3 regions of the Cytobacillus oceanisediminis genome follow, and region 2 is predicted to be linked to each of the others. Evidence: riboswitches for the same ligand, from Rfam matches in the RefSeq annotation. Region 2 holds a riboswitch; each other region holds the start of a gene.
What was found. Region 2 has a riboswitch for glycine ahead of IRB79_RS04345 (trimeric intracellular cation channel family protein). Riboswitches for the same ligand answer to the same signal wherever they lie in the genome.
Positions count from the first base shown of each region.

Region 1: linked by a shared signal. The riboswitch ahead of purU (formyltetrahydrofolate deformylase) and the one ahead of IRB79_RS04345 (trimeric intracellular cation channel family protein) in region 2 are both predicted to bind glycine.
Region 3: linked by a shared signal. The riboswitch ahead of gcvT (glycine cleavage system aminomethyltransferase GcvT) and the one ahead of IRB79_RS04345 (trimeric intracellular cation channel family protein) in region 2 are both predicted to bind glycine.

Region 1 covers NZ_CP065511.1:662,252-667,790, reverse strand. Annotated here, with positions in the region: gene IRB79_RS03385 (hypothetical protein) at 262-582, shown strand; gene IRB79_RS03380 (FbpB family small basic protein) at 954-1,079, opposite strand; gene purU (formyltetrahydrofolate deformylase) at 1,160-2,026, opposite strand; glycine riboswitch at 2,174-2,273, opposite strand; gene IRB79_RS03370 (MFS transporter) at 2,457-3,644, opposite strand; gene IRB79_RS03365 (glycosyltransferase) at 3,780-4,418, opposite strand; gene IRB79_RS03360 (aspartate kinase) at 4,623-5,539, opposite strand, start outside.
Region 2 covers NZ_CP065511.1:826,789-832,327, reverse strand. Annotated here, with positions in the region: gene bla (class A beta-lactamase) at 1-151, opposite strand, end outside; gene IRB79_RS04355 (BlaR1 family beta-lactam sensor/signal transducer) at 447-2,228, shown strand; gene blaI (penicillinase repressor BlaI) at 2,263-2,649, shown strand; glycine riboswitch at 2,906-2,999, shown strand; glycine riboswitch at 3,002-3,082, shown strand; gene IRB79_RS04345 (trimeric intracellular cation channel family protein) at 3,103-3,705, shown strand; gene IRB79_RS04340 (amidohydrolase) at 3,746-4,951, opposite strand; gene IRB79_RS04335 (YkvI family membrane protein) at 5,185-5,539, opposite strand, start outside.
Region 3 covers NZ_CP065511.1:4,306,368-4,311,906, forward strand. Annotated here, with positions in the region: gene gcvPB (aminomethyl-transferring glycine dehydrogenase subunit GcvPB) at 1-131, opposite strand, end outside; gene gcvPA (aminomethyl-transferring glycine dehydrogenase subunit GcvPA) at 124-1,470, opposite strand; gene gcvT (glycine cleavage system aminomethyltransferase GcvT) at 1,487-2,590, opposite strand; glycine riboswitch at 2,751-2,838, opposite strand; gene IRB79_RS21620 (DEAD/DEAH box helicase) at 3,019-4,707, shown strand; gene IRB79_RS21625 (YqhG family protein) at 4,685-5,479, shown strand; gene IRB79_RS21630 (YqzE family protein) at 5,526-5,539, opposite strand, start outside.

The sequences.
Region 1 (5,539 bases), 160 kb from region 2:
TTTAAAGCAATATGAAGATGTGTAAAGGAGAATGACAATACCTCTGCCTATTTTATCAGGACTTTTGTAAGGATTTGGTTATTCATTCAACCTATAATCCAGACTTGCAGCCAAAATGCCTTTGTACCCCTGTATCATTTGTCCCAACTATTTTTACAATATATACATAGAATATTAACGAATCCTGTCAAAATCTTTTAGTTTACTAATCTATAAATAGTGGTTATGATGATAGTTATAATCTTGAAAAGGGGTGAGGGAATGAAAAAAATGAAGTTAATGCCATTTTTAATGCTGTCTGTATTTTTAACCTTCCTCATCACCCAGTACCCTGGTGTCCATTTTAATGATATTCCAATGGACCAAAGCAAAGCGGTAACTGTTTCGGACTTTACCGAGAGTTTCCTATTAAAAGATGATCCTAAAAAACATATCTTTACACAGGATATGATTTCTTTAGCCATCACAATCCTAACCATTATCCTTTTTATATACAGTGCCCTGCACATCATCGCCCGCAGGAAAAGGATATTCTATACTCCCATCTTCTACGAGGCGAATTATGTAATCCACACTCCTTAATTGTCCAACAAAACAATTAAAGGAGGAAACGAATAATGTGGATTCGATTCTTAATGATTGGGTTATTTTCATTAACAGCTTCCAGCCTGTTCTTTTATCAGGGAATGGAAATGTATCATGCTTTCACAGATTTCTTTAGACAAAAATAAGAAGTTGGCGCCCAGGGACTCCCTGGGTGTTTTTAGTTTTTTCTATCAACAGGAACTACTTATCTGCATTAGTTCCCTTCGTCCCCTCATTAGCTCCCTTCGTTCATTCCCTGCTCTTCCCGCAGGCACTAATCCTCAATACATCTCCCGCCATTTTCACTTTTTAACTCAGCTCATAAAAAAACACCCGGCCTGTTTTATTCCCAGGCTGGGTGTTCATTCTTAATGTGCTTTTGCATATTTATCGTCTATCTTCTTTTCGATCTTTTCAAGCTCACGGCTATCTTTTAAAAGCTCTTCTTTATTTGCCTTAATCATTTCAATCATTGATAATTTTTTCTTTTTCATTTCTGCTCACCTTCTCTCACGATGTTCGTAAACTCTTGGATGCTGGATCTTTTTTTTTGACAGAGCATGTTGTCTGTCACCTAAAATACAATCGTCTTATTTCCATGCACAATAACTTTGTCTTCCACATGCCAGGCGACTGCCTGGGCTAGAACCTGTCTTTCCACATGACGTCCTGCAATTTTGAGATCCTGTGCAGTGTGGCGGTGATTAACCCGCTGGACATCCTGCTCAATGATCGGGCCTTCATCCAAATCATTCGTTACATAATGAGCTGTTGCCCCAATCAGCTTGACTCCGCGGTTAAACGCCCGTGCATAAGGATTGGCTCCCACGAAGGCTGGCAGAAAGCTATGATGGATATTGATAATCCTATTTGGATATTTGGAAATAAAGCTCGGCGAAAGAATCTGCATATATCTCGCCAGTACAATGAAATCCACTTTTCCATCCAGCAGCTCCACCGACTTTTGCTCGGCTTCAGCTTTAGTGTCAGGTGTAATCGGAACATGATGATAAGGTATTCCAAAACCCTCCACCACTTCCCTCATGTCGGGATGATTGCTGATCACCAAGGGAATATCCACTTCAAGCTCCTTCGACTTCCAGCGCCATAGCAGCTCCAGCAGACAGTGATCCATCTTAGAAACAAATATGGCCATCCGCTTGCGCTCGCCTTTGCCGCTCAGCTTCCACTCCATTGAGTATTCCCTGGCCATTTCAGGCAGATCCTCTTTCAGTTTTGAAAAGGACTCATCAAAATGATTCATATCGAATTCAATCCGCATAAAGAAGATGCCTGCCAGCGGATCGGTTGTGTGCTGGTCAAAATGGACAATGTTAGCCTTATGCTCCAGCAGGAAATTGGAGACTGTGGAGATAATGCCTGGCCTCTCAGGACAGGATATCAGCAATGTCGCCCGGTTTGCGTTGATATTTGTATTCATATAGATTCCTCCATCTGCATTTCCCGAAGCTGCCATCCATATAAAAAGGACAGAAAAAGGCGGCTTCTTCATCCCCCTTCTCTGTCCTTTTACCTGAGAGTTTGACCCCTTTGGTGTCGCAAGATTCCTGCGCGCTCTCCAGAGATGCGTCTGACTGCGGTCTGTCTACCTGAGAGATTGGCTTCAAGGGTATTTTTGAAGCTTGCTCCTTCGGTGGCTATTGAATGCTCTCTCCCGCAGCCGTCATTCGCTCAATATTTTTGTTATTTTCAGAATAATACATTATTTAAACCGTGTCAATCGAACTGCGTTTCTTTCACAAAATTGCCACAATTATAACCAACTATTTTCTTTAAATTCCGATTAATAATTTGCTTTTGAATAAAGGGCGGAAAAAAAAAGCCTGAAGACAATGTCTCCAAGCCGTTTTCTATACAGCCGCTTTCGGTTTCGGCTCCTTTTTTTGCCAAGCAATCGTGATAAACAATGTAACGATCAATAAGGCCAGACCGAGAACAAACGGATAGGTAATCCGCACATCGTAAAGTACACCGGCAATCGTTGGCCCAAGCACGTTTCCAATACTCATATAAGCATTGTTCATACCCATCGCAAATCCCTGCTCATTGCCGGCCATTTTTGAGATTAGCGTGGTTAAAACCGGACGCAGGATGGAAGTAGCAAGGAAAATGATCAGCGAAATAACGAAGAAAAGCGCATAGCTGCCTGCAAACAGCGAGACAAGGAATCCTGACGCTGCAACAGCTAAAAAGATATTCAATACCTTTCCTTCTCCGAATTTATTAACCACCCGATCAACTACAAATAACTGAACAATTACACTAATGACCCCCGTTGAAGTCACCATAATGGCAATTTCCTGGGGAGTAGCAGCAAACTCATTATCAAGGTACAGCCCCAGCACAGATTCATACGCCATTAGCCCAAAGCTCATCACCAATGTAATGACAAGCGGAATAAAATAAGGCTTCTTAACAGACATTGCCAGCTTCTTGACCATTGGTTCCTCTTCAGGCATCTCTCCTGGCACGGTCTGCAATGTGCTGCTTTCTTTGAGGAGCACAATTGAAAAAATAACAGCCACTAGAGATACAAGTGCTGAAATCAGAAATGGCATTTTCAAGCCGAAGTCTGCCAAAAATCCGCCAATTCCAGGTCCAACAACAATTCCAAGTGACATCGCAGCTGAGACAAGGCCATTTCCTTTTGCACGCTGCTCCATGGTAGTAATATCTGCAATGTAAGCAAAAATAGCTGGAATCAGCAAGGCTGCCCCAATGCCTCCAATGACACGTGAAAAGTAAAGCAGCCAAATGGAATCTACTGCATAAAAGACAAGCATGGATAAAGTCAGACCAGCTAACCCGTAAATAATCATCTTTCTGCGTCCGTACTGGTCAGCCCATTTCCCCGCAATGGGAGAAAAAATCAGCTGGGCACCCGCAAAAATGGCAATCATCAGGCCTGCTGCCGTTCCCCCCTGATTAATGGATTCCAAATAAGCCGGCAAAATCGGAATGATAATCCCAAAGCTTCCGATCGCAATAAACATATTGATCATCAATATGATCATCTTTTTCTTTTGATCCCCTGACATAGCGGATACCCCTCCTTCTATATGTGAAAAATTTACATTATTTTTTTCGGCACGCTAAATAGCTTATAATGAGACGGGCTGCTTTGTCAAAGGAAAAAAAAGAGAAGCTCCAGCATGTGCTGAAGCCCCTTGTATTTACCCTTTAAATTTGTCCGGGAATTGCTTCACAACCGCATCAGAAATGGCATCTGCCATCATGATAATATGCGTTATTCCATCATCAATCGAAACAATTCTTGCATCCCAATCCTTAACCAGGCTTGCTGTTAAATCATCCGTCACTAATTCAAGATGCGTGTATAGCAATTTTTTTACATCTTCATTTTTTAAATTAGGATTGGCTTCGCTTAGAAAAGCAGCGATATCATCGGCATTGCGATACCATTCTTTGTTCAGCTGATTCACTTTGGCGCCTTGCCCGCTCTTGGCAGCTTCAACAATATCTCCTGCAATAACGATATGCTCCTTAAGCAGCTCTGTAAGCTTATTTCCTGCAGCATCTCCATAATAGGGCTTTATCGAATTGCCGATGTCCTCCTGTTTTTTCAAGAGCCTTGCCAGAACCTGCTTCTGATCCTCTGCCCCGGCTGTTGTAGCACTTGTAATATAATTGCTTGTCCATAATACATGGTCGATCCATAATCTGCGGAATTCATTTTCAAACTTAACCTCTGATTGGGTGATACACGGTTTCTGTGCAGCTGCATTGCCCGGGGCTGCCAGCATATTCAGCGGCATCAGCAGCATTATTAATAAGATCAGTAATTTCTTCATATCCTTTTCTCCTTCCATATTGAAAAAGTTTCCTTCTTATTTTGATTATCTTAAGATTTTTCATTCAAAAAAATAAAGCTCGAGGTTTATGCCTCCAGCTTTTCAATCAAACGTTTGATTTATTTACCTTATCTTGCTGTAATAGGAATTTTATTGTACTTATTTGCATATAAAGCATATTTACTTTCGGATATTGTATAATTATCACACCACTGCTGCCGCAGCAAAGAACTCATTGTAAAGCGCCTGTACCGCGCGTTTTTCATCCACTGCCTGTACGCCAAACATCATGCTCACTTCAGATGAGCCCTGATTGATCATTTCCATATTTACTTTCGCTTTAGCGAGGGCTTTGGAGGCGCGCGCCATTGTTCCGATGTTTTGGCGCATCCCCTCACCAACCACCATGATAAGCGACAGGCTGTGCTGGATTTTCACCTCATCCGCGTGAAGTTCATGTTGAATGCGGCTCAGTATTTCTTCCTCCATACCATCAGTAAATTGGTTTTCCCGCAGAATAATGGAGATGTCATCAATTCCTGACGGCGTATGCTCATAGCTGAGGCCATACTCTTCCAAAATGGTCAGCAGCTTCCTCCCGAAGCCGACTTCCCTGTTCATTAAGTATTTGCCGACGTATATGCTGCAGAATCCCTGATCACTGGCAATCCCGATCACAGGTCCGTTTGTATTATCGCGCTCGTTCACAATCCTGGTGCCAGGAGCAGATGGATTATTCGTATTTTTAATCTGCACAGGAATTCCAGCCCTGAATGCCGGCACAAGCGCTTCATCATGCAGGACTGTAAAGCCTGCATAGGAAAGCTCCCGCATTTCGCGGTATGTCAGTTCTTTGATTTCTTTAGGCCTTTCCACAATAAATGGATTGACCGAATATACAGCATCCACATCTGTAAAGTTTTCATACAAGTCCGCTTTGGCTGCCCCAGCCAAAATGGAACCAGTCACATCCGATCCGCTTCTTGAAAATGTGAACACCTGCCCATCCCTGCTATATCCAAAGAAACCTGGAAAAATGATAATCCCGTCCTCTTCCCTTAAGGAATATAGATTCACATATGCCTCAGGAAGAACCTGTGCATTTCCGGGCTCCGGGCTTA
Region 2 (5,539 bases):
CCTTCTCCAGCTGTTTGAATTTTTGGTTTGTATTTACAGAAGTTTTTTTGGAGTTTTCTGCCGCACTTGCATCTGATGGATGATTGCCATTTGCACAGCCAGTCAGGGCAAGAAGCAGAACCAAACTGAATAACCAGACTGCTTTTAACATATTCCTGCTAGTAATCGATTGATATCGTTTCCTCAATTTTATTACCTCTTTCCTTATTAATTTTGAACATATATTTCAACTTTATTTTTAAACACCCCCATATAGACTACAGGTGTAATACAATACTACATTTGTAGTCCATGTTTGTCAACCGCTCATAAAAACCCTTGATATTATGGTGTTTCACAAGATCTCCCTGATTTGATAAAGTAAAAATAGGATGCTAGAATGGTTCGTATTCTTTTTTTCTAAGGGATTGAAACTAGATGTCAAATATTGCGAGGAAGGTCTGAGGATGATCACAAGCTCACAGTTCTTATCTGTTTTTTTGGAATGTCTGCTGGTGTCTTCTTTTACAATCGGAGTCATTCTTCTGTTAAAAAACATTTTTAAGAAACATTTAACAGCACAAGCTCACTATAATCTTTGGTTTCTATTATTGCTTGCTTTACCACTGCCTCTTATTCCAATACAACTCATGCCTTTTTCCGATTCATTTTCCTTTTGGAATAGCAAGAGCAGCGTCCAATCCCAAATTGCACCATCTGCGGAGAGTCCTTTAAGGCAAAATAATTGGATGGAAGACATAGCCGTTTCGGTGGAACGCTACGACTTAACATTAATAAATAATGCTTTATTCTATATTTGGATTTCGGGGGTGGCTGTTTTAGCTGTATTTACGCTGATCGCAAGGCTTAAGATCAGTAAAATAAAGAAACATACAAACAGCCTGAGAAATAACGGGCTTTTATCATTATTCGAACACTGCAAACACAAACTGAAGATTTCTAGGAGTATTATTGTTGGAGAGTCATCTCTCGTTAAAACCCCAATGACGTTTGGATTTTTTAAGACTTATGTGGTGCTTCCCCGCCATTTTGACAAGTGGCTTTCTGAAAAGGATATAGAATATATCTTTTTACATGAACTGAACCACTATAAAAATAAAGATGTTGCAGTCAATTATTTAATCGTGATTTTTCAAATACTATATTGGTTTAATCCTCTAGTTTGGCTAGCTTTTAGGAGAATGAGGCTGGATCGCGAAATTGCCTGTGATGCGGCGGTTTTAAATTCTTTGGATGAGCAGTCTTATATGGAGTATGGCAACAGCATTATTCATTTTGCCCATAAAGCCTCAAGGGCAGTGACAGTCGATTTGGCAGACCATTTAAACGGGTCAAAGAAACAAATCAAAACGAGAATTGAAAAAATTGCCTGTTTTAAGTCGGAATCAAAACTGCTGAGATGGAAAAGTGCGGTTATAATCATTTTGGCGGGGATATTTATTGCAGGCCAGGCTCCATTTATATCAGTAATGGCTCATGAAGATGGCAGCTATAAATTCAAGGATGATAACATTATATATGAGGATTTAGGTGATTATTTTGCAGGATATAATGGAAGTTTTGTATTGTATGATAAAGAAGCAGACCACTATCTTATTCATAATAAAAAACAAAGCATATTAAGGGTTTCACCAAATTCTACTTATAAAATTTATAGTGCTCTGCTTGGTTTAGAGTCAGGCACCATAACGGATGAAAACTCCTTGGCCAAATGGAACGGACTTAAATATCCTATTGATTCCTGGAATGCGGATCAGAATTTAACTTCGGCAATAAAAAATTCCGTTACATGGTATTTTCAGACGTTAGACAAGCAGGCTCATCCCGGTACGATTCAAACTTTTCTAGACCGAATCAGGTACGGGAATCGCGATCTATCTGGTGGAATAGACGAATATTGGCTGGAATCTTCCCTTAAAATTTCTCCAGTGGAACAAGTTCAGCTGCTAAAAAAATTTTATGCCAACGAATTTGGTTTTAAAGAAAAGAATATCCAAACGGTGAAAGATTCCATTAAACTAGAAGGAAAAGAAGGGGCCCTCCTTTCAGGAAAAACAGGTACAGGCACTGTAAATGGAAAAAACATCAATGGATGGTTCATCGGTTATGTTGAGTCAGAGCAGGACACATACTTTTTTGCAACGAATATACAGAATGAAGATAACTCCAATGGAAGTAAAGCAGCTGAAATTACATTATCCATTTTGAAGAAAAAAGGTATTTATTAATTCGTTCATCTCATTAAAGAAGGAGGGCGGTAATATGACTGATAGGATTCCCAGCATTTCAGAATCCGAGTGGGAAGTCATGACAGTCCTTTGGCACGGCGCACCCAAAACGGCTAATGAAGTCATTCTATCCTTACAAGAGTGCACAGACTGGAAGCCCAAAACAATCCGTACTCTTCTGGACAGGCTTGTCCAAAAGAATGTAGTGGGCGTAAATAAAAACCAGAGAATCTATACCTTTTTCCCGTTATATTCACAGGATGAATGCCAGCGGGCAGAAGCTCAATCCTTTATCAAGCGAATCTATGGCGGAACGGTGAAATCCATGCTAGTCCAATTCATCCAGGAAGACTCCCTGTCTGATGAGGAAATTAACGAACTGCGGACGATTTTGGCAAAGAAACAAAAGAAGGATGAATAACCTTCATGCGAGATCCTCTACAATTGTAGGGGTTTTTAGCGTTCACTTCTTTGACGCACCCAAAAGCAGCGACTGCCCCTGCTTCATTTCCGCTTTAATACAATGGTGGCACCAATCCCTACAAGCAGAATTATGCACGCCATAGCACCAGGGGATCATGTTCAGTTCCCCCTTTTCAAACTTCCACTTAGACATTTTAATTGACTGTCCAAGCCTCTGCTCTATACTTTATAATTATAAAAACAAATACTAGCGAATGACTGCTGCGGGAGAGAACGTATTGTACGTCACCGAAGGGGCAAATCTATAGGAAAGATGAATCTCTCAGGTAAGAAGACTGCTGCGGGACGCTTCTCTGGAGAGCGTATCACGCACCCACGGGGCAGGCCTTTTAATATAGAATAGGTAAACCTCTCAGGTACAAGGACAGAGATACTTGATTAGGGGGATTGTATGGTTTGGGATGTATTGAACGTGATTGGAACCATTGCATTTGCAATGAGCGGGGCAGTCGTTGCACTGGAAGTAAAATACGACATTATGGGCGCCTATGTTTTGGGGTTAATTACAGCATTTGGAGGCGGGGCTATCAGAAACCTTCTTACTGGCATTCCGATCATAGAATTATGGCAGCAAACGACTCTTTTTATCGTTGCCCTTATTACCATCAGCATTGTCATCATATTGCCAAGCAGCGCAGTTCAGCTTTTGACGAAATGGAGTATTTTTGACTCAATTGGCTTGTCAGCGTTTGCTGTTCAGGGAGCTATGTATGCACAATCAATTGATTTACCCTTATTTGCTGTTATGTTCTCAGCTGCCATAACCGGTGCCGGCGGAGGAATGATCCGCGATGTGCTGGCTCAGCGAAAGCCCATTGTTTTACGTGATGAAGTATATCTTTTATGGGCCATCTTTGCGGGGTTTATTATAGGCCTTGATTGGCTATCAAAGTCTTATCATTTCTATATTCTTTTTACTGTTACTTTAATGCTGCGAGGAATTTCGCATCATTACAGCTGGAGATTGCCTATCAAATCTATTCAAAAACAATAAGAAGTTAAAAGCGAATTCCTTTAAACATAAAAAGCTCACATCAGCGTGAGCTTTTGTTTTCTTTTTTATTAAAATAATGGCAAACAACATATCCCACTGATTTTGCGGCAACAAGCATCGAACCCTCATCGATATCAAATTTAGGGTGGTGATTGAAGTATGGTTCTTCTGTTCCCTTTGGCGTGCACCCAATATAAAAATAACAGCCAGGGACCTTCTCCAAATAATACGCAAAATCGTCCGATGGTGCCATTTTAGGAAATTCCTTTATCTCGATAATGTCTTTATCCCCGGCTGCTGAAAGCGTATCCGCGACAAACCTTGTCAATTCAGGATCATTATACAGCGGCGGATAGTCGGGTTCATACGTTAGCTCACAGCTTACACCAAATAACTCCTCAAGACCATTTACAATGCGGTGAATTTCTCTATTCATCACATCCTTTGTTTCATCATTGGAATAGCGTACATCCCCCTCAATTTCGATATGATCCTTGATCACATTAAAACTCCCTTTACCATCAAATGAACCAATTGTCACTACACCGGCATGAAACGGATCCACTCTGCGGCTCACAACTGTTTGGATAGCTGTTACAAAATAAGCGCCTGCCACAATAGCATCGTTGGCCTTATGCGGAGAGGAACCGTGTCCGCCGCTTGCCTGCACTCTAAGTTTAAAATAAGCGCGGCCATTAAAGGAATATCCGCTGTGATAGCCAACAGTTCCAGCAGGGGCGATCGGCAAAACATGTATGCCAAAAATTGCATGGACATCAGCGAGAAATCCTTCCTCAACAATGCTTTTTGCTCCGCCTGGAGGCTCTTCTTCCGCATGCTGATGGATTATTTTCACGGTGCCATGGATCTTATCTTTTAATTGGATTAAACAGTCAGCCAAAACCATAAGGTATGCTGTATGTGCATCATGGCCGCAAGCATGCATGATACCTTCCTTTTTTGACTTAAACGGAACATCCAGTTCTTCTTTAATAGGAAGCGCATCAAAATCAGCCCGAAGTGCCACGGTTTTTCCCAGGTTACCACCTTCAATAGTGACAACAATGCCATATCCATTCCCTGCATTCGTTATAAGATCAACATCTTTCCCTCTGTAAAAATCAGCGATATAGGCTGCCGTTTTTTCCTCTTTAAATGAAAGCTCAGGATTCTGATGTAAATAACGGCGTATCTTAAGCATCTCTTCTTCTCGTTCTTCAAGCATTTTCATTAATTCTTCAATCATTAAAATCATCTCCTATCCTACTTTGACCAGAAAAGAACCTCACTAAACACCAAAGTTCTTGAGACACTATTTATATCATTCGTACACAGCTGACATTCTAAAACTGCCGGAACAAGAAGGCTGCCAGGAATTCAGATCGTTCACCAATGTCTTTAATAATCAAATTAAAAAAGAAGGAGAGCACAGTGCACATCCACGCTCTCCTTCTCCATTATTCTCTGTTTTATTGGCATCTAGCTGTTCACTATTTTTTTAGGATATTCTTCGCCATCTCCGTATCCTTCTTTTTCAATCCTTTTCATTCTAAGTGGAGCGTAAAATAATACAGCAATTAGGACCAATCCAAGATAACCAATTAGCGGGTAGAAGTAGCTAACAAGATCAGTAAAACCTATGAAGCTTGCTGCAAATGCTACAATCATGGTTCCCGCGAATAACCTTTTAAAATGTGCGGAATCAACCTTGGAAAACCGGGCCACAAAAGAGAAAAACATGCTTATAGCTGTATTGAAGATCATTGCAAAGAGAACAACCGACATGATCGTACCCAATGCAGGTGAAATATTATTAACAATGGCTAGCATTGGC
Region 3 (5,539 bases), 1.9 Mb from region 2:
TCCTCTCGCAGGTAGCCTTCAGGAAGAAGCTCTCCCAGGTCAATTTCCGGAATATCCATTTCAGGCAGGCTGTAGCCGATACGGCCTTCTGTGCTTAATTCAAAGATGAGTGGCTGATCTTCCTTATGCATGGTAATCCCCCATTTCTTTAACGAATGCATCGATTTCTTCCTTCGTTCTCAATTCCGTTACAGCAACAAGCATATGATTTTTCAGGTCAGCATAATCTCTGCCCAAATCGTAGCCTCCAATAATGTCCTTCTCAAGAAGCTTTTGATTTACTTCTTTAACAGGCTTATTCAGCTTGATGACAAATTCATTAAATGAAGGGCCTTCGAATGGAACTTCAAAGCCGGCAGCCCTGAATTGCTGTTTTGCATAATGGGCTTTTTGCATGTTGGCAGCTGCCATATCCTTTACGCCCTTCTTGCCAAGAGCAGTCATCGCTACAGATGCCGCTAGTGCGTTTAGAGCCTGATTGGAACAAATATTGGAAGTTGCCTTATCGCGGCGGATATGCTGTTCACGTGCCTGAAGAGTAAGCACGAAGCCGCGGCGCCCCTGGTCGTCTACCGTTTGTCCGACAAGACGTCCCGGCACTTTTCTCATCAGCTTGGATGTTACGGCAAAATATCCGCAATGCGGGCCTCCGAAAGCTGTAGGAATTCCGAAAACCTGGGCATCTCCTGCTACAATGTCAGTTCCGAATTTACCCGGAGGTGTCAGTGCGCCAAGAGCAAGCGGGTTGCTTGAAACAACAAACATGGATTTATGGGCATGAATAATTTCCTCAAGCTCTTTTAAAGGCTCGACTCTGCCAAAAAAGTTAGGATACTGTACAATGACAGCTGCGATGTCATCGCCAATCAGTCCATTTAGAGCTTCAAGATCTGTGATGCCGTCTTTATGAGGGATTTCAATCACTTCAATATACTGGCCCTTTGCGTATGTCTTGACTACTTCTTTAGATTCAGGATGAACTGCGCTTGAGATAAGTATCTTCTTGCGGCGTGTGCTGCCTGCGCTTAGCATGGCTGCTTCGGCAAGTGCTGTTCCGCCATCATACATGGATGAGTTGGCAACATCCATTCCTGTTAACTCACAGATCATTGTCTGGAATTCAAAGATTGCCTGGAGCTCACCCTGGGAAATTTCCGGCTGGTAAGGAGTATAGGCCGTATAAAACTCTGAACGGGATAAAACATGATCAACAATGATTGGCATGTAATGATCATAAACACCCGCACCAAGGAAAGATGTATTTGTGCGAAGATCAGCATTTTTCTGAGCCATTTTAGTAAGCTCTTTCAGTAAGGCTGTCTCTGATTTTGCCGGCTTGATTTTATATTCGCCCTTAAATCTTACACTTTCGGGAATATCACTGAATAGTTCTTCCACAGAACTGACGCCGATTTTTTCAAACATTGCTTTCTGGTCAGACTCTGTCATCGGTAAATAGCGATGTTTCATCATTTTCTCCCCCCGGTTAGTTCTTTTCTCTTTTATAAAAAGGTGTTGCTGCAATCTTAGCCTTCAGTCGTTTGCCGCGAATTTCCACTTCTAATTCAGTTCCCGGACCCGCATGCTCTTTCTTGATAAGGACAAGGCCAATGTTCTTTTTTAATGTCGGCGATTGAGTGCCTGTTGTCACTTCCCCGATCAGTTCTTCCCCTTTATATACAGGATAGCCATGGCGCGGAATGCCGCGGTCAATCATTTCAATTCCAGCCAGCTTGCGCGGAACCCCATTTTCTTTTTGATTCTTAAGCACTTCTTTGCCGATAAAGTCAGCTTCTTTATTGACTTTTACAGCAAAGCCGATTCCTGCCTCAAGCGGTGTGATATCAGGTGAGAGCTCCTGGCCATAGAGTGCCAGGTTGGCTTCAAAGCGAAGTGTATCCCTTGCGCCAAGTCCGCATGGGAGCACGCCTTCTTCTTTGCCTGCTTCAAGGATTTCATTCCATAATGCGGCTGCATCCTTGGCATCACAGTAAACTTCAAATCCGTCTTCTCCTGTATATCCTGTTCTGGAGACGAGCGCTTTCTTGCCATTCAGATCGACATCCTGCTGAAATTTGAAAAATCCTATATCCGACAGGTTCGTGCCAGCAAGCTTTTGGAGCACTTTTTCTGCAAGCGGCCCCTGAATTGCCAGCTGTGCCATATCTTCAGAAAGGTTTTTCAATTCCACATTCCCTTCAGCATGGTCCTCAAGCCAGTTGAAGTCCTTTTCAATATTGGAAGCATTTACAACCAGCAAATAGTGGTCATCCTCTATTTTATAGACAAGTAAATCATCAACAGTTCCGCCATTCTCATAACACATGGCTGTATATTGAGCACCTGAGTTCTTTAATTTGGAAATATCGTTCGTCATCATTTTTTGAAGGTATTTAAGGCTGTCCGTCCCCTTCACTTCGATTTCACCCATATGGGATACATCAAAAAGGCCGGCTTTTGTACGGACTGCTTCATGTTCTTCTTTAATGCTTGAAAATTGAACAGGAAGGTCCCAGCCTCCGAAGTCGATGGTTTTTGCTCCGTAATCTTTGTACACCTCGAATAAAGGCGTGCGTTTTAACTGTGACATTTACTCGTCCCCCTTAAAATCTTTTGAAGTTTGTTGTAGGAACATAAAAAAGGACAGAGTATCCCCTCAATTATGAGAAGATCTCTGTCCTTGCACCTGAAAGTTTACCGAAACCGGCTTTCCCCTTGGGTGGCTTATTTAAAAGCACTCTCCAGAGCTGCGTCAAACAAGAGTTCTTTTGCCTGAGAGATTCACAGATTTTGCTTGCTCCTTCGGCGCTACAAAGTAGTCTCTCCCCTTGTTGTCATTCGCATTTATAAAATTTTCCAAGTTGGTCATACTTATACCAAACAGAAAAAATAAAGAATCCATTATTTCGGTTAACTAAATGTAATGTGTTAACTTTCAAAACTTTCAAAGCTATTAACATCGTACCACCTTAACGAGGTTTGGGCAATATCTTTATATAGATAAAAGGAGCTGTTTTTATGACAGTGCAAATTGGCTTTGATTCTGCCTGGCAGGATGAATTCTTAAAAAGAATTGATGACGACGGCCCATGGGGAAATTGGGAGCTTTATAAACTGGCTGTAGAGGTTGAAAATCACACGACTATTCCTGATTTTGAAGGCCTGCAGGCTCCAAAGCATCTGCCGAACCTTACTCCCCTCCCTCATCAGCTGGAAGTAGCCAGGCAGGTTGTTGAAAGCATGAACGGCAAAGCGATCCTTGCTGATGAAGTCGGTCTCGGTAAAACGATAGAAGCTGGTCTGATATTAAAGGAATATATGATCAGAGGACTCGTAAAAAAAGTCCTTATACTTGTTCCTGCTTCCCTCGTTTCACAGTGGGCCATGGAGCTGAACAGCAAATTTTTCATTCCGGCTGTGGCACAGCGGAAAAGCTATGTATGGGAACAATGCGACGTTGTGGTATCATCCATCGATACAGCCAAACGCAATCCCCATCGGGACATTATCTACAGCCTGGATTATGATCTGATCATTATAGACGAAGCTCACAAGCTTAAAAATAATAAAACCAAAAACTATGAGTTTGTGCAAAACCTGAAAAAGAAGTTTTGCCTCCTTTTAACAGCAACACCCATTCAGAATCGCATCAGTGAGATATTCAATCTTGTGTCCTTGCTCAAACCCGGCCACCTGGGCAATGAATCAGCCTTTTATGAGAATTATAAAAAGGACTCGCGTTCTTTAAACGATGATGCACATCTAAAAGAACTCGTAAACAAAGTCATGATCCGCAACCGCAGGGCAGATACAGGAATCGAATGGACCAAAAGACATGTGGAAACAATACCGATTGAATTTTCGCAGGCTGAGCGCGAGCTTTATGAAGCTGTAACAGAGCTGCGAGGGGAAGGTGATTGGGTCAGTTCCAGCCAATTTTCAGTGATGACCCTGCAAAGAGAGGCATGCAGCAGCAGGGAAGCTGTCTATTTTACCCTTCAGAATATGCTGAAAAGACAGGAACAGCCCTCAATAGCTTTTCAGGAACAAATACAATGCCTTATTAAAAAAGTTGAAGCTGTCCAGCAAAATTCCAAAGCTCAAAAAGCTCTGGAATTAATACAAACAATAAACGACAAGGTCATAATCTTTACTGAATACAGAGCAACACAAATGTATCTTCAGTGGTTTTTAAAACAATATGGAATTACATCTGTGCCGTTCAGGGGAGGATTTAAAAGAGGCAAAAAGGACTGGATGAGGGAGCTTTTCCAAAAGAAAGCTCAAGTCCTGATTGCAACAGAAGCAGGCGGGGAAGGGATAAACCTGCAATTCTGCAATCATATCATTAATTTCGATCTCCCCTGGAATCCAATGCGTCTCGAACAAAGGATTGGACGTATCCATCGTCTCGGCCAGGAAAAGGATGTCATGATTTATAATTTTGCCACGAAAGATACAGTCGAAGAACATGTAATGAAGCTTTTATATGAGAAAATACATCTTTTCGAAAAAGTCATCGGTGATTTGGATGATATTTTAACAAAACTTGAATTTGGCAGTATTGACGATCACCTTGTTGATATTTTCGGAAGATCAGCTTCAGAAGGTGAAATGCGAATCAAAATGGAGAACCTGACGAGCATGATTCAATTTGCTGAAGATATGAAAGAAGGTGGGCTGAATGCAGCAACAGGAAATTCATAAATTCCTTGAAAGGTATTTTCACGCAAATGGATGCGAAATAATTGATAAAGGCCCGGGGTATATAACCGTACAGCTGACGATTGATTTGGATAAGGAATTAATGAATCGCCCCTTTTATTGGCATTATCTCGAAAAAACAGGCGGAGTCCCTAACCCCATGCAGCTTACACTTATTACAAACCAGCAGCTCGCCCCTGCGCATATTAAGGGGGAAGTCATTCATTTTGGCTCCCCAAGACTTCACCAGATCTTTCATTCAGCCCGAAACCTGGCAGGCTATATACGATTATATGAAAACCACCGGCAGGCACCAGGCATGCAGGTTCCATTAAGGCCATGGCTGGGAATGAACGTCCGCGTATCTTATCAATGCGACCGAAAAAGAGATGTCTTTAAATCCATCGGCCTCCAATTAATAAATGGGCAAATGGTCGAAAGCTTTCATGACAGATTGCTTGGCATGAGCCTTACACCAAAGATTCCCGACTACTCTTTCACTCTGTCTCCGCTCATTATGCCGGGGAGCGGTGTATTCAGGGTAGCTAATTTCATAAAGTCTGAAATTGAACAAGAAGAACATTTATGGGCTGATGAAGCCCGTAAGCGATGGCAAAAAGATCTCAACCTTCTTGAACATTTTTATGAAGATGCAGAAGAAAAGGGCGAAAGCTATGAAAACGAAAAAGCAGCCCTTCAAGAGCAATATGAGCCAAAAATTAATATCTCTATAATAAATGGAGGCCTCTTTTATCTGACAGACAGCGCAGTATGAAACCACACAAAAAACCGGCAGACATTGCCGGTTTTTTGCATGAAATCTATTTATGTTTTT